One region of the Neobacillus niacini genome, then DNA from elsewhere that is predicted to be linked to it. Evidence: riboswitches for the same ligand, from Rfam matches in the RefSeq annotation. Region 1 holds a riboswitch; the other holds the start of a gene.
The links. A riboswitch is a leader RNA that binds a small molecule or an ion and turns the genes downstream of it on or off. The one in region 1 is predicted to bind S-adenosylmethionine.
Positions count from the first base shown of each region.

Region 2: linked by a shared signal. The riboswitch ahead of ACN6MT_RS09915 (methionine ABC transporter ATP-binding protein) and the one ahead of ACN6MT_RS28655 (sugar ABC transporter substrate-binding protein) in region 1 are both predicted to bind S-adenosylmethionine.

Region 1 covers NZ_CP183883.1:5,833,017-5,844,840, forward strand. Annotated here, with positions in the region: gene ACN6MT_RS28640 (spore germination protein) at 1-1,476, opposite strand, end outside; gene ACN6MT_RS28645 (threonine/serine exporter family protein) at 1,646-2,086, opposite strand; gene ACN6MT_RS28650 (threonine/serine exporter family protein) at 2,100-2,861, opposite strand; gene ACN6MT_RS28655 (sugar ABC transporter substrate-binding protein) at 2,973-4,082, opposite strand; SAM riboswitch class I at 4,210-4,316, opposite strand; gene ACN6MT_RS28660 (MFS transporter) at 4,549-5,763, shown strand; gene yfkAB (radical SAM/CxCxxxxC motif protein YfkAB) at 5,788-6,906, opposite strand; gene ACN6MT_RS28670 (formate/nitrite transporter family protein) at 7,099-7,890, shown strand; gene recQ (DNA helicase RecQ) at 8,009-10,132, opposite strand; gene ACN6MT_RS28680 (fatty acid--CoA ligase) at 10,600-11,824, opposite strand, start outside.
Region 2 covers NZ_CP183883.1:2,109,670-2,121,493, reverse strand. Annotated here, with positions in the region: gene sufD (Fe-S cluster assembly protein SufD) at 1-82, opposite strand, end outside; gene sufC (Fe-S cluster assembly ATPase SufC) at 106-891, opposite strand; gene ACN6MT_RS09925 (MetQ/NlpA family ABC transporter substrate-binding protein) at 1,339-2,175, opposite strand; gene ACN6MT_RS09920 (methionine ABC transporter permease) at 2,192-2,857, opposite strand; gene ACN6MT_RS09915 (methionine ABC transporter ATP-binding protein) at 2,850-3,875, opposite strand; SAM riboswitch class I at 4,024-4,128, opposite strand; gene ACN6MT_RS09910 (O-acetylhomoserine aminocarboxypropyltransferase/cysteine synthase family protein) at 4,252-5,568, opposite strand; gene ACN6MT_RS09905 (hypothetical protein) at 5,587-5,946, opposite strand; gene ACN6MT_RS09900 (thioredoxin family protein) at 6,077-6,385, opposite strand; gene ACN6MT_RS09895 (toprim domain-containing protein) at 6,389-6,745, opposite strand; gene ACN6MT_RS09890 (YusG family protein) at 6,875-7,114, opposite strand; gene gcvH (glycine cleavage system protein GcvH) at 7,227-7,610, opposite strand; gene ACN6MT_RS09880 (arsenate reductase family protein) at 7,685-8,041, opposite strand; gene ACN6MT_RS09875 (acyl-CoA dehydrogenase family protein) at 8,219-10,003, opposite strand; gene ACN6MT_RS09870 (acetyl-CoA C-acetyltransferase) at 10,088-11,263, opposite strand; gene ACN6MT_RS09865 (3-hydroxyacyl-CoA dehydrogenase NAD-binding domain-containing protein) at 11,305-11,824, opposite strand, start outside.

The DNA.
Region 1 (11,824 bases):
GCGTTTTACCATTGACCACGCAGGGAAACGAATAATTAGATCCTTCCAATCTGGAAAGCGTAAGGGAGCAATGGGACTGCCATAAGGTGTACCTAATGATTCGAGTGCAACAAAATGGGCAATTAATGTCATTAGTCCAACTGTGAGTCCCACAAATCCGAACCATGATGCTGCAATCATCATTGGAAACCTGAGCATCCGAATGGCTGCACCCATATCATAATTTGGAATAATAAAAGAAGCGATTGCCGTCAAGGCAACGACAATCACCATAATATTACTAACGATGCCTGCTTCTACAGCAGCTTGACCAATGACGATACCACCCACAATACCAACGGTTTGACCAATTTTTGCAGGAAGACGTATACCGGCTTCACGCAGCATTTCTAATGTAATTTCCATAATGATTGCTTCTATAAATGGCGGAAACGGAACCTTTTCCCTAGATGCACCAACCGATAAAAGCAACTTTAATGGGATAATTTCAAAGTGAAAGGCAATGACAGCAATATAGGTTGCCGGTAGAAATATAGCAACTAAAAACGCAAAATATCTCATGAGGCGAATGAAGGATGCGGCGATCCACCTTGACGCATAATCATCCATACTCTTGAAAAAAGTTTCAAATGTTGCAGGGCCAATTAGGACATTAGGGGATCGATCCACTATAGTCACGATTCTTCCCTGTAATATTTCTGCAGCAGCAAAATCAGGACGTTCCGTTAAAAGGAGTTGTGGAAACGGAGAATAAGGGTTGTCCTCTATATACTCTGCTAGGGAAGCTGCATTTAAAACACTATCGACTTCCAGCTTGTTTATCCGGTCTACAAGCTCCTTCAGTACCTCTGGATTTACAACATCGGCTAAATACATAATGGTAACCTTCAAGTTTCCTCTTGCACCAACAGTCATTTCCTTCATTTTCAATTCTCGGTTTGGAATATGCCTGCGAATCATCGCGATATTGTTAATTCCTGTTTCTGTGAACCCTACATGTTCACCTCTTAAGGAAGACTCAATGTTCGTATCCTCAATTCCTCTTTGCGGCCATCCCTGTGTATCAAAAATGAATGCTATATTCCGCTGATCAATAAATAAGACACTATTTCCTTGTAAAATTGCATTTTCTATTTCCTGCCAAGTACTCTTCTCTTTTACTAACCCCAGCGATACCTGTACTTCAAAGTCTTCCTCCTCCTTATTCGCTTCGAATAACAACGGGCTCAAGACATGATTATTAACCGTCTTTGTATCGGTGAGACCGCTTAAATAAACAAGAGCCGCTGAGCACTTTGTTTGTTTTATGGTAAAGTTCTTTACAACTAAATCGGGAGTCTCGCTAAAACTCTTCTGTATTTCTGCAATATTTTCGAATAAGAGTGGACTTATCACTTTTTCGGTGAGGTCATTGTTCTGCATTTTGAATGAACTTTGCTGTTTCTGTTTATTACGATAGTTTCGAAAAAAAAGCATAAAGAGAACCCACCTATTATGGAATAAGATAGGTTAGTTTGCATCTTTATATGGAAGGATATGCAATCTAATCCAACTTTCACCTAAGCACTGGCAACAAGGTACAATCTTCTAGGCAACAACGAAAAAAGCAAAGGCTGCCCTCTGCTTTAATCAAAATTATGTGTTTTTAGAGATTTGCTCTTTTTATTCTACGAACTATCTGATTGATAACTTCTGAAAAAACAAGACCAAAAGCGATTGAACCTGAGAGTAACGTTACCTTTGCACCTAAAGCCAAAGCTTGATAGTAATCGTCCTCGACAAAATTCCTCATTGTATCATACGCCAAACCGCCAGGAACCAAAGGAATGATTCCTGCAACACTAAAAATTATAACAGGCGTTTTATAAAATTTAGCTAACTCTTGACTAACAATCCCAACAAAAAGAGTGGCTCCAAGTGTAGCTAAAACGGAATCACCTGAATACTTTTCCGCTATATAATAGATAATCCATCCACCCATTCCAACAAATCCGCATTTTACTAACGTCTCCTTCGGTGCATTAAAAATTACGCCAAAAGCGGCTGTGGCAATAAAGCTTGTGACTAATTGTCCAATGATGTCCACATTAAGCCTCCATTTACAAAAAAGATAATACTACCGCAATTCCTGATCCAATAGCAAAAGCAGTTAAGAATGCTTCTGCACCTTTAGATAATCCCGACACTAAATGCCCAGCCATTAAATCTCTTACAGCATTCGTGACTAAAAGTCCTGGAACTAACGTCATGACGGACCCGATAATAATTTTATCTAACTGCTGTCCTGCCCCTATTTTCACAAGAAAAAACGACAGTAAGCCAATGATGAATGAGGCCAAAAATTCAGAGAAAAATTTTATTGGTATATATCGGTGAAAGTATAAAAAACCGAAATACCCTACTCCTCCAGTTAACATGGCTGGGATAAAATCGATCCACTCACCCCTAAACATAATCATAAAACAGCCGCTTGCAATCGAGGCTGCCGCAACCTGAACCATAAATGGAAAGGTCACATTTAATGAATCAAGCTCTTTTAGAAGTGTTAGAGCTGATTCTAGATCTAATTCTCCACTACTAATCCTCCGTGAAATACTATTTACCATGGCCACCTTTTTCAAGTCAGTTGATCTTGTTAATATTCGAATCAACTTCGTTTTGGTCGGCTCGGCACCTTCTGCAGAAAAAATAATTCCTGTCGGTGTTACATAACTGTGCGAATTCTCAATTCCAAAAGCAGCGGCCATTCTCATCATCGTATCCTCAACTCGATAGGTTTCCCCTCCGCTTTGGAGCATAATTTTCCCCGCAAGCAAACAAACTTCCATTATTTCATATGTACGTGTTTTTTCATTTTCCATCAATCCTTCACCACTATTACTCTTTCTTAATATGATTTCCTAAGTTTAATCAAAAACTTTCTGTTTATCAATAAAATAGACGCCAACCGTATAGGCAGGCGTCATAATAGGTTATTTTTTATAATGTTCTTTTAACTTCTTCATCCATTCCTCTTCAAAGGCAGCAGATTGACCCCAGCCCGGAATAATATCAGCCAGGTTTACCATATTAACAGGTTCTTTTGATTTTTGAAGATCTTCTTGTGAGATTAATGATGCTTCAAGATCGAACGTTTGTGGAGTTTCTTCTCCTGCAAGTTTCTTCGCTAATAATCTCATGTTAACAGCTCCGATTAACTTTGGATCAACCGCTGCTGTATATTTCCAAGCACTGCCATCTCTTTGGATTTCTTGTAAATCCGCATTTGAGACATCAATTCCATATAACTTAACTTCTTCTCTTCCAGCTTCTTTAAGTGCACGCGCAGCACCGATCGCAAAAGCGTCCCATGTTGCAAAAATGGCATCCAGTTTACCTTTTGGATATTTGTTCAACATAGCCGCAACTGCATTTTGTGTTTGAGTGCTTGTGTCAGCAGAAGCCACACCAAACCGCTCCACTTCCTTGATTCCTGGGTTCTTTTCCAATACATCCTGGTAAACTTTATTTCTACGAACCATTGGCGGGAATCCATCCACCCATAAATATGCAATATTCGCTTCACCATTTGTTTCTTTCACTAATTGATCAAGTGCCAGCGTCGCAAGTGCTTCATCATCCTGTGATGTTAGCGTAACTCCATCCACCGTTGTTAGGTTTGCATTAGAGTCAAATGCCACAACACTTTTTCCAGCTTCCACGATTTTTTTAACATCATTGATCGTAGCATCATCATCACCATGAGAAATAATAAATCCATCATAGTTTTGATTTAACGCTTGATTAATGGCGTCATGAAATTTTGCTGTATCTCCATTGGCAGTAAACACATCTACTTTGAAACCAAGCGCTTCACCCTCTTGTTTAGCACCAGCTAAGAATTGAGCTGTATGATCGTCCCCGCCGATTTTTCGAATTACCTTAATTTTTGGCTGCTCACCATTTGAGAAAACTTCTGGAACTCCCTCAATTTTTGTATTTCCGGTCGCCTGCTTTGTTTCTCCCCCAGAAGCACAGCCTGTAAGCAATAGTGTGGCTGCAATCGCAGATACAAACGTGCTCTTAAATAAATTCTTTTTCATGTTAAAAGCTCCCCTTTTTTGTTTTACGTGCATTCCTACCAACGTTGCTCCTAGGAGGGTTTCTGTAATAAAACAAAAAACCTCTCCAGAAAAGAGAGGTTTCATCACAAAAAGAAGGACTACTCCTCTCTTATCTCTCAAAACAATTACTTGTTCTGCAGGATTTAGCACCAATTCCAACGGAACGGTTGCTGGGCGTCATCGGGCCAGTCCCTCTGCCACTCTTGATAAGAGAACGTATTATTTTACTTGTTTAAAGTATTAAACTAAATTTAATCTCCTATTAACAATTTGTCAATAGTATTATCTAAATATTTTTAATAGAATAATTAGTTTGTAGCCATACCATATTACTTTTGCATGTAATAGATGTTACACAACAGGCCATATTACTGTCATTATTTTAAAAATTCGCTATTATTATATTTAGGAAAGCGAAATATTTTTCAGAAAGAAGTGGACGGACATGACTAATTCAGAAATGGCCAAACGGAATATTGTAATCATGTGGTTCGCAAACTTCTTTGTTGCCGGCAGTATGACGATGGTTCTGCCCTTTATTTCGTTGTACATAGAGACCTTCGGAGACTTTTCTGAAAAATACGTTCAACACTGGTCAGGAATAACCTTTGCCGTTACATTTGTATCCGCCTTTATTTTTTCTCCCATATGGGGGAAAATTGGCGACCGTTTCGGCAGAAAAAAAGTTCTGATAATTTCAGGCATCGGAATGGCGTTTTCGATATTTCTAATGGGCTATGTGCAAACCGTTTGGCAGCTTTTCCTTTTAAGGCTGTTGATGGGGTTTTTTACAGGTTTTATTCCAATGTCACAAGCTTTTATTTCTACCCAAACCCCAAAGGAAATAGCAGGAAGGGTACTTGGTACATTACAAACAGGCAGTATCACAGGATCCCTTCTCGGGCCAATGCTTGGCGGCGTATTAGCAGATTCACTCGGATACTCCTTGACTTTTAAGTGGACTTCTATTGCTATTTTTGTTTCGGGTCTGCTGGTTTTTGCAACAAAGGAGTACAAAATTGAACCGAAAAAGGGTGCAAAATCACATTATAGCAGCAAGGAAGTAATATTACATATAATTAGAAATCCAGTATTATTAACTGTTTTACTCATTTCTGCATTAGTTCAGATTGCCCATTTTAGCATTCAGCCCATTTTATCTTTATTTGTTACAGAACTCCACGGGCACACAAATATAGCCTTTTACTCAGGTATAGCTTTTTCAGCCGCTGGGTTAGGTAATTTGCTAATGTCAAGAAATTGGGGCAAAATTGCAGATAAACACGGATATATTAAGATTCTTGTGATTCTGCTTTTTGTATCTGGAATCATCTATCTTCCTGGAGCAATTGTCACCGATTATTGGCAATTAGTAATCATTCGTTTTATACTTGGAATCGCGATTGGCGGAATTATTCCCGTCCGTATTGCGTATATACGACAAGAGGCACCCATCGCCATGCAGGGTGAAGTTCTAGGTTATAACACTAGTTTAAGGTTCCTTGGAAATATCGTTGGTCCAATGTTGGGCGGATTTATTTCAGGTTATTTAGGATTTTCTGCTGTATTTATCAGCACGAGTGCATTATTAATCATCAGCGGAATCATATTATCTATCTCAATGCATAAACACCCAAACCTTGTGAAACATACAGCATAAAAAAAGCAGGAGCTCCTGCTTTTTTTATTTGCTTATATTGTTTTGGAGAATGGAAAAATCCAAATCCTGATAATAACTATTTTTAACTAAAATATTAGGACCCAAACAGGATACAGCTGGACAATGACAACTCAATTCCTTAGAGATGACAGAGGATTGCCAGTTTTCATACGCGTCGGTGAGCTTGGTATTTAGCACATTCCCTAATGCCGGCGTATCACCAAAATCGGTAACGATTATATCACCATTAAAGATGTTAACATTAAGACGGGACCTGCCATCAGGGTCATTTCTGACCGTTACCTTTCGGCTTTTATAAAGTCTGGATAAAAGCTCTAAATCCTCTGTCTTATGGCTGCAAGCATAAAAAGGCAGTGTCCCAAAAAGCATCCATACGTTTTCATCACGAATATTTAAAAGATGATGAATAGCTTCCCTTATTTCATTCAGTGACAACGTCTCTAGATTACTAGCAAAATCACTCGGATACATGGGGTGAACCTCATGACGCTGACAGAGCATTTCGTCAACAATTTGGCGGTGTATCTTCTCCAAATGCGGCAAGGTACGTTTGTTTAGCATGGTTTCTGCAGATACCATTACACCGGCCTTCACTAACTCCCTGCTGTTTTCTACCATTCTAGCAAAATACTTTTCACGTTGTTTGTAATTAGGCTTGTTTGCCATCCTGGCAAATCCACCCTCAACAAAATCATCCACTGTTCCCCAGTTATGCGAGATATGTAAAACATCTAAATAAGGAATAATCAATTCATAACGCGCTAATTCGAGTGTTAAATTGGAATTAATCTGCGTCCGAACACCATGCTCATGAGCATATTTTAAGATTGGCACTACGTAATTTTTTATAGAGGACAGCGAAAGCATCGGCTCGCCGCCTGTAATACTAAGGGACCGAAGGGTTGGAATTTCATCTAACCTATTTAATAGCAAATCCAGTGGAATTGCTTCGGGGTCTTTTGTTTGAAGGGTATAACCTACTGCACAATGCTCACAGCGCATATTACAAAGGTGAGTTGTCGTGAATTCAATATTGGTAAGCACCGGTTTTCCGTATTGCTTTATATCATTATAAGCTTCCCAGGGATCATATTCAGGGGTGATTTTTTTCAATTGAGACATAGTAAACTCCTTAAATCAGTATTAGAAAAACCACTTCATTATAGCTGATAGATGGTTCTTATGGATAATTTAATGCTTTTTTAAAAACCTTATGTTAGTAATTTATCTATTATTCTATACATGCATAATTTAATGTAATATGATTGAGACTAAAAAGATAGAATTTGTTATTTATGGATGGTGATACACAAAATGGAAATGCCACTCTTAAGCGAAGTCGAAAAACTGGCTTTAAAGAAGGTAAAAATCTTTAGACAAAGCCTGTTACGATATATTTTAAGAGCAATGCTTGCAAGTATGTTTATCGGTTTTGGTGTAATTGTTGCATTTAAGACTGGAAACTACTTTTATTTGGAACATTCTCCTTTTGCCTACCCGATGGCTGCTCTCACTTTTGGGTCAGCGATAATTTTAATCGCTTACGGGGGAGGAGATTTGTTTACTGGTAATACTTTTTATTATACCTATGCAGCCCTCAGAAAAAAAATGGCTTGGTTAGAAGTAACCCAGCTCTGGGTTAGCAGCTACATTGGAAATATTTTAGGAGCAGCAGTATTCGCACTATTAATTTTCACAACAGGTCTTTATGAAGAATCATCCGTTAATGGATTTTTGTTGAGTGTTGTGGAAAAGAAAATGCAGGTTCCGACAATGGAATTGTTCTTTCGAGGAATTCTATGTAATTGGCTCGTTTGTCTAGCTTTCTTTATTCCAATGGGTCTAAAAGGCGACGGGCCAAAGATGTTTTCGATGATGCTTTTTGTGTTCTGCTTTTTTATTTCCGGATATGAACATAGCATTGCCAATATGTGTACATTTGCCATAGCTTTAGTGCTAAACCATCCGGGAACAATCTCTTGGGGCGGGGTTTTCCATAATCTAATACCAGTAACCATTGGTAACTTGATTGGCGGAGGCATATTAATGGCCTGGATGTATCATTTTGTTAATAAGCCTTTTTTAGATGAGTATAAAGAACAATAACAGCCGTATGATTTTCATACGGCTGTTTCTTTATCGACAAATTCCCGGGAAATATCAACAAATTAACACGGCAGACGACAAGTAATTTGCGAATATTCTAAAAATAATTTCATTCTATTTACTTTTTACTTAAAAAATATAAATAACTCTTAATCATAAAATAACTAACTTCTTCTGGTAAGTGTTCTTTAAGCGGTTTTAAACGGTCTCTGCCAACCTGTTTAACCGCTTCCTCAAGCAACGGAATATACTCTGCAGGGATAAGCACAGTGAAATCTACTTCCATTCCTTGTTGAGCACATTGAATTAAATGGCTCTCAACGGTGCTTAGTGCCAACTCTCTTTTTTCTGCTATCTCTTCTATGGATAAGTTTTGCTGGTGCAACTGAAACGTCTCTAAGTGAGAATCTCCAACTGACTTTTTTGATGGTTTTTTGGGAGCAGCGGCTATCATTCTCTCTGGCTTTCGCTCAGGGTTTGCTTCGCAAAATGCGCGAATGGCTTGGATAAAATCAAGTCCATATTTTTTTAACTTATGTTCCCCAACACCGCTTACCGTTAGGAATTCTTCATTTGTCATTGGCAGTTTGGTACACATATCTTTAAGCGCAGCATCAGAAAATATTACAAAAGGCGGCACATTTTCAGCTTCGGCTATTGCTCTTCTTACCTCGCGTAAAGCTTCAAATAATGGATCATCTTTTGAAATTTCTCTGACTTTAACGGTTTCTCTGCGATGAACATTGGTATTCCCCAGCAAGACATCTTTTCCTTTAGGAGAGACATATAAGGTCGGAAATTGACCTTGTTCAATGGCTATTAATTCTTGTGAGATTAAGAACTCAATAAAATCACTGACTTCTTTTGTTCCTTTTTCCTTCATGATTCCATACGTGGTTAACTTATCAAAGCCCAGTTCAATAACTTTTTTATTTCTAGAACCGGTTAAAACTTGGGCTATAAGTGTTTTTCCAAATCGCTGCCCCATCCTGATTAGACAAGACATTACCATTTGCGCTTCCTTCGTTACATCAATGCTGGAACGGGAATCAAGGCAGTTACCGCAGCGTCTGCATGACTCCGTTTCTGTTTCACCAAAATACTTTAAAATAAACTCTTGTAAACAGTTTTCTGTATGGCAATAATCCACCATCTGCTGCAGCTTTTCCAATTCCGCATGAATACGTGATCGATCACTGGATTGATCAATTAAGAAGCGCTGAACCTGCACATCCTGGGAGGAATAAAGCAGGATACACTCACTATCAAGTCCGTCTCGTCCCGCACGGCCTGCCTCTTGATAATAGCTCTCCATATTTTTTGGCAGTTGAAAATGGAGGACATATCGGATGTTGGACTTATCAATTCCCATCCCAAAAGCTGATGTTGCAACCATAACGGAGGCTTCATCTTTCAAGAATCGGTCCTGCTCACGTATGCGCTCAGCGTCTCCCATTCCTGCATGATACCGGGCAACATTGATATTCCCCTTTTTGAGTCTTTCGTAAAGTTGATCCACGTTTTTCCGAGTTGCTGCATAGATGATACCTGCTTCTTTTTCATTCTTCTTTAAGTAATCTCTTATAAAGTGAAGCCTGTCTTGTCCTTTAATCACAGCAAAAGTAAGATTCTCGCGTTCAAAACCTGTTATGATTGAATTCTCTTCGTCGATATCGAGTGTTTCGCAAATATCTTCCCGAACCCTTGGTGTAGCGGTTGCAGTCAGCGCTAATACATTAGGTTTTTGTGGCAGACTATCGACCATTTTCTGGATATGACGGTAGCTTGGACGAAAATCATGTCCCCATTGTGAAATACAATGGGCTTCATCAACTGCAACCAATGGAATATCCATTTGTTTTAAATCCTCGATAAATTCACGGGATTCTAATCTCTCGGGGGCTATATATAGGAGCTTGTACATTCCTTGTTTTGCTTCCCACATTCGTTCATTTGCTTCATTGTAACTTAGTGAGCTATTGATAAAAGCTGCTGGAATTCCTACTTGAACGAGGGCATCGACTTGATCCTTCATGAGTGAGATTAACGGGGATATTACAATCGTGGTACCTGGTAAAACAAGTGCAGGAATTTGATAACAAATAGATTTTCCTCCGCCAGTTGGCATAACACAAATTGTATTTTCTCCAGCTAAAACGGATTGGATAGCGCGCTCCTGTCCATTTCGAAAGGATGAATAACCAAAATGAGATTCCAGTAACTGTTGAGCTTTTTCAAACAACAAATAATTCTCCCCCTTCTGCTATTTAGTCTTTTATCATTATAACTCTTTTTTGGTCAATCTGAGAGTAAATTCTGATTTGGAAGATTATTTTCGGGTATCCGCAAATATTTGGGGCCATTCGCAAGTATTGTCCTGCTATCCGCAACTAATTCCCTGCTATCCGCAACTAATCACCTGCTATCCGCAACTAATCACCTGCTATCCGCAACTAATCACCTGCTATCCGCAACTAATCCCTGCTATCCGCAACTAATTCCTGCTATCCGCAACTAATTCCTGCTATCCGCAACTAATCCCCTGCTATCCGCAACTAATCACCTGCTATCCGCAACTAATCACCTGCTATCCGCAACTAATTCCTGCTATCCGCAACTAATCCCCTGCTATCCGCAACTAATTCCTGCTATCCGCAACAATATATTTATAAAAAGGCCGCTGAGATAAACTCAACGACCTTCCCATCCTCAACCCTGTGTAAACAGCTCCTCTAGCTGCTTGCGCAATACAAATTTTTGGATTTTGCCGCTTGCATTTCGCGGCAAGGCTTCACAGAATACATATTTACGCGGGCGTTTGTAATTCGCCAGACTATTGCTGTTTTTACAATAGTCTTCTAAATCTTCTTCAGTCAGTTTAGGGTCCTTTTTCACTACAAAAGCAGTAACTGTTTCACCCCAGCGGTCATCTGGCTGGCCGACAACCGCAACATCTAATACTCCCTCATGTGCATGCAAAACATCTTCAACTTCACGTGGATAAATATTTTCCCCACCGCTGATAATCATGTCATCGACTCGGTCATTGACATAGAGGAAACCCTCATCGTCTAGATAACCAATGTCACCAGAATGATACCAGCCTTTATACATCGATTTTTCAGTCGCTTCTTCTCGATTAAAGTAGCCAATCATCATGCAAGGACCTTTGACAATAATTTCTCCTGTTTCTCCAACTGGAACGACATCATCCGGATCAGACGGTCCATTCTCTCTTGTACGAACCACACGGATATCATGATTAATAGCAGCCTGCCCTGCAGATCCTGCTTTTCTTAACTGATCTTTCTCTGATAGGAAGGTGATCGCTGGTCCCATTTCGGTCATCCCGTACGCTTGAACCAGACCAATTCCAAAACGATCATGGAGAGCATGAACGAGAGACGGTGCCATAGGAGCCGCACCATATAAACCAAGCTTTAGACTGTCTGTATTATATTGACTTAAGTCCTCTTGAAGAAGCATGTTCCACATCGTTGGCGCTGCAAAGAATTTGGTTATCTTTTCTTGACCTATTAACTGAAGGATACGTTTTGGGTTGAATTGATGCAGGATAACATTCCTTGCCCCCGAATGTATTCTTGGCAAAAAGGCACAATGCAGCTCAGCACAATGAAACATTGGTGCGGTCACAAGTCCAACGTCATCTGCTTCTAGCTTTTGTGAGGCAATACAAAGAACACTTTGATCCACCATATTTCGGTGACTATGCATGACACCTTTTGGTCTGCCTGTAGTCCCACTTGTATAAATAAACGCATAGATGTCATTTTCGTTTACGTCTGCTTGGATGTCTTCGCTTGAAGCAGCAGCTAATTTTTCCTGATAGCTTGCTGCATAGACAGGTGCTTCCTCATCAATAAACCAAAATGAGACAGAATCAAAACGATTTTCAATCGCGGAAATGACAGGC
Region 2 (11,824 bases), 2.3 Mb from region 1:
CCATCCACGCAGGTTCGTTCAATTCTTTCGAAAAGGAACGAACAAAATCTTTATCAAATGATAAATTCGTTTCTGTTGTCATGATTATCCTCCTAACGCTAACTCTTACGCTTCTTGCCCAACTGTTTCATCTTCGATTCCGAGCTCTTGCTTGATCCAGTCATATCCTTCTGCTTCTAAGCGTTGTGCTAGTTCTGGTCCGCCTGATTTTACAACACGGCCCTGCATCATAACGTGCACATAGTCAGGAGTGATATAATTTAAAAGTCGTTGATAGTGAGTAATGACTAAACAGCCAAAACCTTCTCCGCGCATTTGATTAATACCTTTTGAAACAACCTTTAATGCATCGATATCTAATCCAGAGTCAATTTCATCTAAAATTGCGATTTTTGGCTCAAGCATCATTAATTGAAGGATTTCATTACGCTTTTTCTCTCCACCAGAAAATCCTTCATTTAGATAACGTTGTGCCATGTCGAGGTCCATCTCAAGGAATTCCATTTGCTTATCCATTTTACGAATGAACTTCATAAGTGAAATTTCATTTCCTTCGCCAAGACGGCTATTTAAAGCAGAACGTAAGAAATCAGCATTTGTTACACCGTTAATTTCGCTTGGATACTGCATAGCCAAAAATAGACCTGCGCGTGCGCGCTCATCTACTTCCATTTCAAGGACGTTCTGATCATCTAACATAATAGAACCGCTAGTTACTTCATATTTCGGATGACCCATGATAGCAGAAGATAAAGTGGATTTACCCGTACCATTTGGTCCCATGATTGCGTGAATTTCTCCACCTTTTATCTCGAGGTTTACACCTTTTAAAATTTCTTTCCCATCAATTTCTACATGTAAATCTTTGATCGTTAATGTTGACCCAGCCATATATATACCTCCGCAAAGATAGTTTTGTATCTTGTAGCCTAAAACACTAGCCCAAAATTCTATTCTCACTTTATTCTCATTACAATCTTATAACAAATAGAATCTGTTAGCAACTCATAAACAGTAATAACTTTATATGAAGGAAAAAGAAATTTTATTTTCACTCCATACATTCCAAATGAGAATTAGAATCAGACAAGATGTACTTGTAACATAATAATTCTAAACTGATTCATAATGTGAACGCTTTATGTAGTCACATACGAATAAAACTATAACGTATTTATCTCTATTTTGCCAAGACTTCGACATTATATTTGATACCTATTTTTACCTATCCCATTCGATTCATGTATATAATGTGATAGATAAAAGAAAACCAGTGAAACATCTTCACCGGTCTCCATCTATCTTCGTATCGTTTTTGACTAATTTTCAATCTAGAACTTATTCACCCGGTATTACAGCACCTTGGTACTTTTCTTCGAGGAATTTTTTAATTTCATCTGATTGCAGAACTTCTACGAGGGTTTTAATTTCCTCACGGTCTTTGTCCTCTGAGCGAACCACTACAAGGTTTGCTGGTACAACGTCATCGCCCTCAAATGCGATTCCGTACTTTCCAATGTCAATACCGCCTTCTAATGCGTAGTTCGTATTAATTACGACCGCATCTCCTTCACCACTTTCAAAAGAAGAAGCTAATAGTTTTGCTTCAATTAGAGTTGAGAAATCAAGCTCCTTGGGATTTTCAATAATATCCTCTACTCTTGCATTTGCTCCAACGCCTTCTTTAAGCTTAATTAATCCTTCTTTTTCAAAAATAGGTAAGATACGTCCATGGTCACTTAGTGAATCACTCATAATAATTTTTGCGCCTTTTGGAAGGTCATTAAGGTTTTTGTATTCCTTAGAATAAATACCGATCGGTTCCTTATGAACTCCGCCTACACTTACAAAATCAAAATCCTTATTTTCTTCCATTTGCAGTTCTAAATAGCCTGGTGTTTGAAAATAGTTTGCGTCGAGTTCTTTATCCCTTAACGCTACGTTTGGCAGGATATAATCTTGAAAAACTTGCACTTCTAGGTCAATCCCTTTTTCCTTTAATAAAGGTTTTGCCGCCTCTAACACTTCAGCGTGCGGTACAGCAGATGCACCCACAACTAATTTTTTGTTTCCATCTTCTCCTGCTTTATCAGCAGTATCGTCTTTAGCACCACCGCAAGCTGTTAGTGCAAGTGCTACTAACGCAATGATAATTAAACCAAATGCTTTTTTCATAATCTAACTCCTCCTGTTATCGTTTATCTGTTTTTTTTGTAAAATAATCCCCAATAAATTGGATGATAAAAACCAAAATTAAAATGGCAATTGTTGCAACTAACGTAACGAGCGGTCTATTGCGCTGAAAACCTTCTAGGTAGGCAAAATGACCAAGTCCCCCTGCTCCAATTACCCCAGCCATTGCGGTGAAACTTACTAACGAAATAGCAGTAACGGTTAGCCCTGATATTAAGGCAGGCAAAGATTCTGGAATTAATACTTTAAAAATAATCTGGCTATGTGTTGCTCCCATTGATTGTGAGGCTTCAATAACACCTTTATCGATTTCTCTAAGAGCAATTTCCACCATTCTAGCGTAAAAAGGTGCTGCTCCAATAATTAAGGCAGGAAGCGCCGCATTTGCACCCAGCATGGTTCCAACCAATAATTTAGTAAAAGGAATTAATAATACTATTAAGATAATGAACGGTATGGATCTAAAAATATTTACAAATCCAGCAATAAGAACATTTATACCTCTGTTTTCCCACAAATTACCTTTATCCGTTAGAAATAACAGCAGACCTAGTACTAATCCTAAAATAAATGTAATAAGGACTGAGATAGTAGTCATATAAAGGGTTTCACGAGTGGCTTCTAATAATTGAGTCCACTTTACCATTTCTGTAAAGTTAGCCATTACTAATCACCTCCACGCCGACTTGCTGGGAGCGAATGTAATCCACTGCCTTGCTAACCTCTTGTTCACTGCCATCAAGGTGGATAAAGAGAGTCCCATATGAACCACTTTGCGTTTGCGAAATTTTCCCCTGCAAAATATTGACTGTAACATTATTTTGACGGATTAAATTCGTGATTAACGGTTGCTCGACTGAATCGCCAATAAAGGATAATTGAACAACTTTACCTGATTGATAGCGTTCTAACAAATGTTCAGCTGTTTCTTTTGTTTCTTCAGGCTCGGTAACTTGTTGAACAAACCGTTTCGTAATCTGCTGTTGAGGGTTTTTAAATACCTCTAACACCTGTCCAAGCTCAACAATTCTACCACTTTCCATAACTGCGACCCGATGACATATTTTACGAATGACATGCATTTCATGAGTAATCAACACAATTGTTAATCCAAGCCTCTTATTGATATCTACCAATAAATCCAATATAGAGTCCGTGGTTTGAGGATCTAGGGCGGAAGTTGCTTCATCGCAAAGAAGTACTTTTGGATTGTTGGCCAGTGCCCGTGCAATTCCCACACGCTGTTTTTGACCTCCGCTTAGCTGGGAGGGGTAAGCATTTTCTCGGCCTTCAAGACCCACTAAATGAATCAACTCTTTTACTCTTTTTTGTCTTTCTGATCCGCCTACACCTGCTATTTCCAAAGGAAATGCGATATTCTCGCTAACTGTTCTTGACCAAAGCAAATTAAAATGCTGAAATATCATACTTATTTCTTGACGTGCTTTTCGAAGTTCACTGCCCTTGATTTTTGAAATAACACGGCCAGCAACGGTAACAGATCCTTCTGTCGGCAGCTCTAGTCCATTCAGCATTCGGATTAAGGTACTTTTTCCAGCGCCACTATATCCGATCACTCCAAAAATTTCTCCCTCTTTAACGTCTAAATTTACATCATCAACAGCTTTTAACTGTCCCTGTTTAGAAGGAAAAACTTTTCGGACATCTTTTATAGAAATCATTTCATCACCTACTTCTTATCCAATAAAATAATAATTGCAAAACGCTTCAGTATAGGGTTTGACTGTTTTTAGAAAAACATTCTTATATTAGAAAAATTAAAAAGCCTTTCTGCAATAGGCAGAAAGGCATTATAAATAAAAGACCTTTCTCCCATCTTCCAAAGCATTCGCTTTGTGTGAATTGGCACCATTTCAATAAATTGACGGTTGCCGGGCTTCATCGGGCACATCCCTCCACCTCTCTTGATAAGAGTATATCATTCAGTATTTAATTAATACGTTCATGTATTAAAGCAATCATTTTAGTACAAAAATTATCTTAACATGGATAAAAAAAGGTGTCAACGGAATTTTCTACAAATTTCGATAATACTTATTAAGCTTTTGCCTTTAAAGAAGCAACACCCGTAGCCTTCTCAATCGCTGCTTCCAGGTCTTCAATTAGGTCCTCTACATTTTCAATGCCTATAGAGAGTCGAATTAAGTCCTCAGAAACTCCTGCAGCCTTTAGTCCTTCTGCATCCAACTGTTGATGAGTGGTGCTAGCTGGATGGATAATTAAGCTCTTTGCATCACCTACATTCGCTACGTGCGCAAATAGTGTAATAGAGTCAATTAATTTTGCTCCTGCTTCTCTTCCACCTTTTATTCCAAATACAATCATAGAACCTGCGCCTTTTGGCAGATACTTATTTGCCAAATCTTGATCTGGATGAGAATTGTGCCCTGGATATGATACCCATTCTACCGCGGGATGATTAACTAAATATTCAACAACTTCTTTCGTATTGGCAATATGTTCTTTCATCCGTACGTGAAGTGTTTCAAGACCCAAGGTGAATTGAAATGCATTTTGCGGGCTTAATGCAGGTCCAAGGTCACGTAATAACTGTACGCGTGCTTTAACGATATACGCTGCAGCACCAAGTGCTTCCGCATATACGAAGTCATGATAACTTGGGTCAGGAGTAGTAAAACCGGGGAATTTCGGAGAATTCCAGTCAAACCTACCTCCATCAACAATAATTCCGCCTGTTGTTGTTCCATTACCCAAAAGCCATTTTGTTGCAGAATGAATAACAATATCAGCACCATATTCTATCGGTCTGCAAAGGTAAGGCGTAGCAAAAGTGTTATCAATAATTAATGGAACTCCTGCTTCATGGGCAATTTCAGCTACTTTTTCAATATCAAGAATTCTTAAAGACGGATTACCAATCGTCTCGCCAAACACAGCTTTTGTTTTATCCGTGATAGCCGCACGGAAATTTTCTGGATCTTCGGGATCTACAAACTTTACCTTTATTCCATATTTCGGAAGAGTAACGGCAAATAGGTTGTAGGTTCCACCATATAAATTAGAAGCTGAAACAATTTCATCTCCTGCTTCAGCAATATTTAAAATTGCCAAGGTAATGGCAGCCATTCCGCTTGCAACTGCTAGGGCGCCAACTCCACCTTCAAGTAAGGCAACTCTTTCTTCAAAAACCGTTGTAGTCGGGTTGTGGATCCGAGTATAAATATATCCGCTCTCTTTCAACGCAAAAAGATTTGCAGCATGTTCAGTATTTTTAAATTGATAGGCATTATTTTGGTAAATAGGTACAGCTCGTGCACCTGTTACTGGATCTGGAGCTAACCCTCCATGAACACTCAATGTTTCGAAACGATAATTCTTTTGATTTTCCCCCATACTAACACTCCTTCATTTTTATGAAATAAATTTTTTATAGCGCTCCTCTGGTTTGGTTAAATAAAAGATTGATTCGAGAAGTAAAATGGTACGAAATGGAGCTCTAACTTTTAGCTGTCCGTTGTTAATAAGAATTCTTAATTTCTCTTTTCCTTCAAGCAGGCCATAAATGGACTCACGTTGACCGCTGATTTCGTATGTAACAGCCCTACTGTTATAATCAATGAATAAAGTAACCTCTCCCTCATGAAAAACGAGGAAGTTTTCTTGACCATCACATACCAACTTTATTTTTAGCCCATCTAATTTTTCTATTAACTTGAGAACGTGACCGCGTTTCTTGATAGCAGAAATGAAAATCTGTATCATTTCCTCCATTTTTCATCACTCCGATTAACACTCCATTCTGTTATATATTCAAGTAAACAGGCTCGGATTCCTTTACAATCTCATCGACAAATTTCTACTTTAAATGACAATTAAAAAAACAGACGCGTCAGCATCTGTTTTATAGTAACAACTGTTTAATTTTCTCATATAGGAAAGGAACCGAGTTGAATGCATAAATCATTTCAACCAATTCTCCATTCTTAATAAAAAGCAGACAGGGAACACTTTCAATTTGAAACTTATCTGCCAGCTGCGGATAAAAGTTCAGATTCATTTTCCCTATTTTTACATCAACCATATTTTCAATAACTTGAAGCATTCTCGACGCTACCTGACAAGTACCGCATAAAGGCGTATAGAAGTATATAAGTCCAGATGAATGACTATTTAAGAATGATGATATTTCATCTAGGTTCCAATCGTTCATTTTTTAACCCATTTCTAAAAATTCAGAATGAACATCGATATTTGCACCTAAAAGGACTGTGGCAAGATGGTACACTGGTGCAGTTGCTACTTCACGGTACATTCTGTCTATATAAATATGTTCAGCTTGTGGGAATTCCCTTTTTAATTGCTTGCGAAGCTTTTCGCCTGCATCATCCGCGTCCACTAGGATATAAACCTCTTTATCCTCGAGTGTATCAATTAACTCATCCAATTTTGTCATACTGATTGTTCCATTGGTACAGACAATCTCCATCGGTTCCTTCAGGATACTCTTTACCTTTTTCTTATCTGATTTTCCTTCAACAATCAGAACTTTATCACCATACGTGTCATTCATCATTCATCACCTATACGAAAGAGAATTATTTGTTTGATGTTAACATATTCAACAAATTTAATTACGTGTGAATATATTAACTATACCATGATTGTTTATTTGATAATAGGTGTTTGCTTAGGATTATGCTTAACACCATCCACCATCATCACAATCTGTATATTTTGCGTCCGGCTGTTCCGTAACGGTTACATTTTGGTAAATTTTTCGCTGTTCTACTTGAAATTGTTGATCTAACTGAAAAGTCATATCCCCTGGTAACTGTATTTTACCGATGGACGTGTTATCAAGAAATAATTCCATTTCACCGTTTTTCATTTTTCCAACTACTCTATCTGTCACATCAACCTTTTGCTGTTTCAATGTCATTCCAAGAGCTCCTTTATTTAAAGTTTATTATAGTATCTCCTGGTTTTAGAATATACAAGGTGCGAATTTTTCCCATAAAAAAAACACCTTGCGTAACAAGGTGTTCCGAAAATTAGTCTTCTTTAATCATCGCTTCATATTGTTCTGCTGTCATAAGTTTTTCCATTTCACTGCTATCAGAAGGCTCAACGACAATCATCCATGCCTTTTCATATGGAGATTCATTTACAAATTCAGGGCTGTCACTTAAATCTTCGTTAACGGCAACAACCTTTCCGCTTACCGGTGCATATAATTCCGAAACTGTCTTAACGGATTCCACGCTGCCAAATGGCTCATCAGCAGTTACTTCGTCGCCCACTTCAGGAAGTTCAACGAAAACAATGTCTCCTAATTCAGATTGAGCAAAGTGGGTGATACCCACTCGAACTGTTTCTCCTTCAACTTTTACCCATTCATGTTCTTCAGAATAACGCAATTCCTTTGGTGTAGTCATTAAAAATCCCTCCATTATTTTCTAATATCGTTTATCGATATTGATTGGTACTACCCTAATTACTTTTTTTGTGTTTACAGCCACATTTTCTCATACTCATCTTCTTTAAAGCCAACAGTCACTTTTTCTCCATCCGTTACTAATGGTCTTTTGATTAACATCCCATCTGAGGCTAACAGATCTAGCAGCTCATCTTCAGAAGCAGTGGGTATTTTATCCTTAATACCCAGTTCACGATACTTTTGCCCGCTTGTATTAAAGAACTTCTTTAACTCAAGGTTGCTCTTTTCGTAGATATCCTGAAGTTCAGCGCGAGATGGTGGAGTTTCAACAATATGTATTTCTTTGTAAGATAAATGATGTGCATCTAACCATTTCTTTGCATTTCGACATGTCCCACATTTTGGATACCAATAAAAAGTAAGCGACAACGGTCCACCCTCCTCTAAAACATTCATGACATATATCGTCACTTTGATAGTAACATAACGGGATTAAAAGTAAAAACGCTTCAGTTTAAATTTTCGACTAATTCTGCAAAAATCCTGCCTATCATATAGAAAAACTTTAGGCTCCCGTAAAGTCACTGGGAGCCTAAAGCTGGTCAATTAAACGATATAGCGTTCTGCTTCAATCAGAACATCCGCTGCTTCACGTTTCTTACCGATAACATTGATTGGCGTATGGCGAGTTAACTTACGAAGTGCTGATACGAGCATGCGAAGGGTATCTCCTTGTTCAGTTGCAACTAATGTTTCTTTCGCATGCTGCTCAATTTCATTGAAAGCTTCTTGGCAGAAAATTTGTGTATAAAGAAGCTTTTGTTTATTTTTCTCAAGACCAGTCTTGGCTATTGCTTTTTCGGTTCTTAACAGTGCAGATTCCATTGCATAAGCATTAGAAACAATATCTGCAATATTAGATAAGATTTCTTGCTCTTTCTCTAGAGCCTTACCAAATTTTTGAGCAGCTAACCCAGCAGCCAGCAAGCCAATTTTCTTCGCATTGCTTACTAAATGTTTCTCTTGTGCAAGTGGCTCATCACCCGGCTCTTCAGGCATTAACATCATGATTTCTTCTTGAAGCGTCATGGCTTTTTGGAATAATGGAAGTTCTCCTTTAAACGCCTTCTTAATATAGGTGCCGGGCACTAGTAGACGGTTAATTTCATTTGTACCTTCGAAAATACGATTAATACGTGAATCACGGTATGCTCTTTCGATGGTATACTCTTGCATGAAGCCATATCCGCCATGAATTTGGACACCTTCATCAACAACATAATCTAAAACTTCACTACAGAAGAATTTATTAACAGAGCATTCAATCGCATATTCAGCGATAGAATTTGCTACTAATTTAATGTCTTTCTGCTCTTCTGTTGTAAGCTTTCCTTGATTATCTTCATAAAGCCCAATAGTACGGTAAACAGAGCTTTCTGCAGCATAGATCTTAGAAGCCATCGTACCAAATTTTTCTTTGGTCAAATTGAATTGGGAGATCGGTGTGTTAAATTGTTTACGGCCATTTGCATATTTAACAGCCAGCTCAAATGCATTTTTAGAACCGCCGACACCTCCAACAGCTAATTTATAGCGCCCGATGTTTAAGATATTAAACGCGATGACATGCCCTTTTCCATATTCCCCTAATAGGTTTTCAACAGGAACAGGTACATCTTCTAGAATAAGGGTACGTGTTGAGGAGCTCTTAATACCCATTTTCTTTTCTTCCGCCCCTGTAGAAACGCCAGGGAAATCTCTTTCAACAATAAATGCAGTAAAGTGTTCACCATCAATTTTTGTATAGACAACAAATACATCCGCAAAACCAGCATTGGTAATCCATTGCTTTTCACCGTTAAGAATATAATGGGTACCTTCTGCATTTAATTTTGCCGTTGTTCTAGCACCAAGAGCGTCTGAACCTGAACCTGGCTCCGTTAACGCGTATGCTGCAATCTTTTCACCTGAAGCAAGGGCTGGTAAATATTTTTTCTTCTGCTCTTCGTTACCGAATAGAACGATTGGCAATGAGCCGATACCGACATGCGCTCCATATGATAATGAAAAGCCGCCAGCCTTTGACATTTTTTCCGTTACAAGTGATGAGGTTACTTTATCTAGACCTAGCCCGTCATACTCTTCAGGAACATCTGCTGCTAAAAGCCCTAGATCACCAGCTTGCTTTAAAAGTTTTACAGTGCGATCAAATTCGTGGTTTTCGAGATGCTCTAACTGTGGAAGGACTTCCTTTTCAATGAAGTCTTCTGCTGTTTTCGCAATCATTAATTGCTCTTCGTTAAAATCCTCAGGTGTTAATATGCGGTCATAGGAAATATCATCTATTAAAAAGCTTCCGCCCTTAATAATTTTTTCTGTTTGTTGTGCCATTATTGTTCCCCCCTAAATTTTTAGCCGTAATTTCCGCTCCAATTAATGTGGTCCTTATATCACCAATAAATTTTTAACGTTTTATTATAAAAGTTCAAACACTCCTGCTGCGCCCATTCCGCCGCCGATACACATGGTTACTACCCCAAATTGCTGCTGTCGACGTTTTAACTCATGGATAAGGGTTAAAGTGAGTTTTGCTCCTGTACATCCTAACGGATGACCTAAGGCGATGGCGCCTCCATTTACGTTGACTTTTTCTTCATCTAACCCAAGCTCACGAATAACTTGAAGGGACTGTGATGCGAATGCTTCGTTTAATTCAAACAGGTTAATATCAGACATTTCTAATCCAGCTAATTTCACTGCTTTAGGTACTGCCACCACAGGACCTACTCCCATAATTTCTGGCGGTACGCCTCCAACGGCAAATGATCTAAATTTAGCTAATGGCTTTAATCCCAGTGATTCGGCTTTTTCACGGTCCATGATCATTAAGGCCGCAGCCCCGTCACTTGTTTGCGAAGCATTCCCTGCCGTAACAGAACCTGTTACTGAGAATGCCGGACGAAGCTTCGATAACGATTGCACGTTTGTATCTGGACGGACTCCTTCATCTTGTGAAAACTTGAGAGTTCTTTCCGTCAGCTTATTGTCTTTTCCAACTGAACGAATGGTAACATCTACAGGGACGATTTCATCAGCAAATTTTCCTTCTTGTAGGGCTTTTGCCGCTTTCTGATGACTGCGAACTGCAAAAGCGTCCTGGTCCTCACGAGAAATACCATATTTCTTGGCGACTTCTTCTGCTGTATGACCCATTCCCATATAATATTGTGGAGCAGTTTCAGCTAATTTGACGTTTGGACGTACCACATGTCCTGCCATTGGAATTAGACTCATGGATTCTGCTCCACCTGCAATTGCAGTATCGGTATGTCCAAGCATAATTCCCTGAGCCGCATAAGCAATTGCCTGCAGTCCAGATGAACAAAAACGATTAATCGTAATCGCCGGTACAGTGTGTGGCAGACCCGCTAAAGCACCAATATTACGAGCCATGTTATTCCCTTGCTCCGCTTCCGGCATTGCACAGCCAAAGACTAAATCATCAATATTCCCTTCATAATTTCCAGCACGCTTTAGTGTTTCTTGTACAACCAATGCTCCCAAATCATCAGGGCGAACATGGGCAAGCGTTCCTTTCTTCGCTTTACCAACCGGGGTCCGAGCCCCTGCTACGATTACCGCTTCTCTCATTTCGTTCCCTCTCTTTCCTCTTATATTTGCAATCTATTATTTTAGTTTCTTAAAGGCTTTCCTTTTACGAGCATGTGCTGCATACGCTGTTGTGTTTTACCTTCTCTTATTAAACTTAAGAATGCCTCTCTTTCTAAATCCAACAAATATTGCTCATCTACTTCTGTTCCGTAAGGTACTTTTCCACCAGCAATCACATAGGCAACTTTTTTTGCAATCTTCAAATCATGTTCTGAAATATATCCAGATAAAAACATAGATTGTGCTCCTAATAAAAGGGTCGCATAACCTGTCTCTCCGGCAACCGGTACCTTTTTGCGTGCTTTTTGTACATAACCCTGTTCATGTAATGCAAGAACGACCTGCTTTGCGTCATACAATTGGTGATCTCCGTTTACACTAATGCCATCAGCTATTCCTAAGAAATTATTTTCACGTGCTTCTGCACCAGAAGTTGATACTTTTGCCATAGCGATGGTTTCAAACACTTTAATAGCAACGGCTTGAAGATCAAATGGAACACCATTTGGCAAACCTTCTAAATGTTTAATATACAGTTCT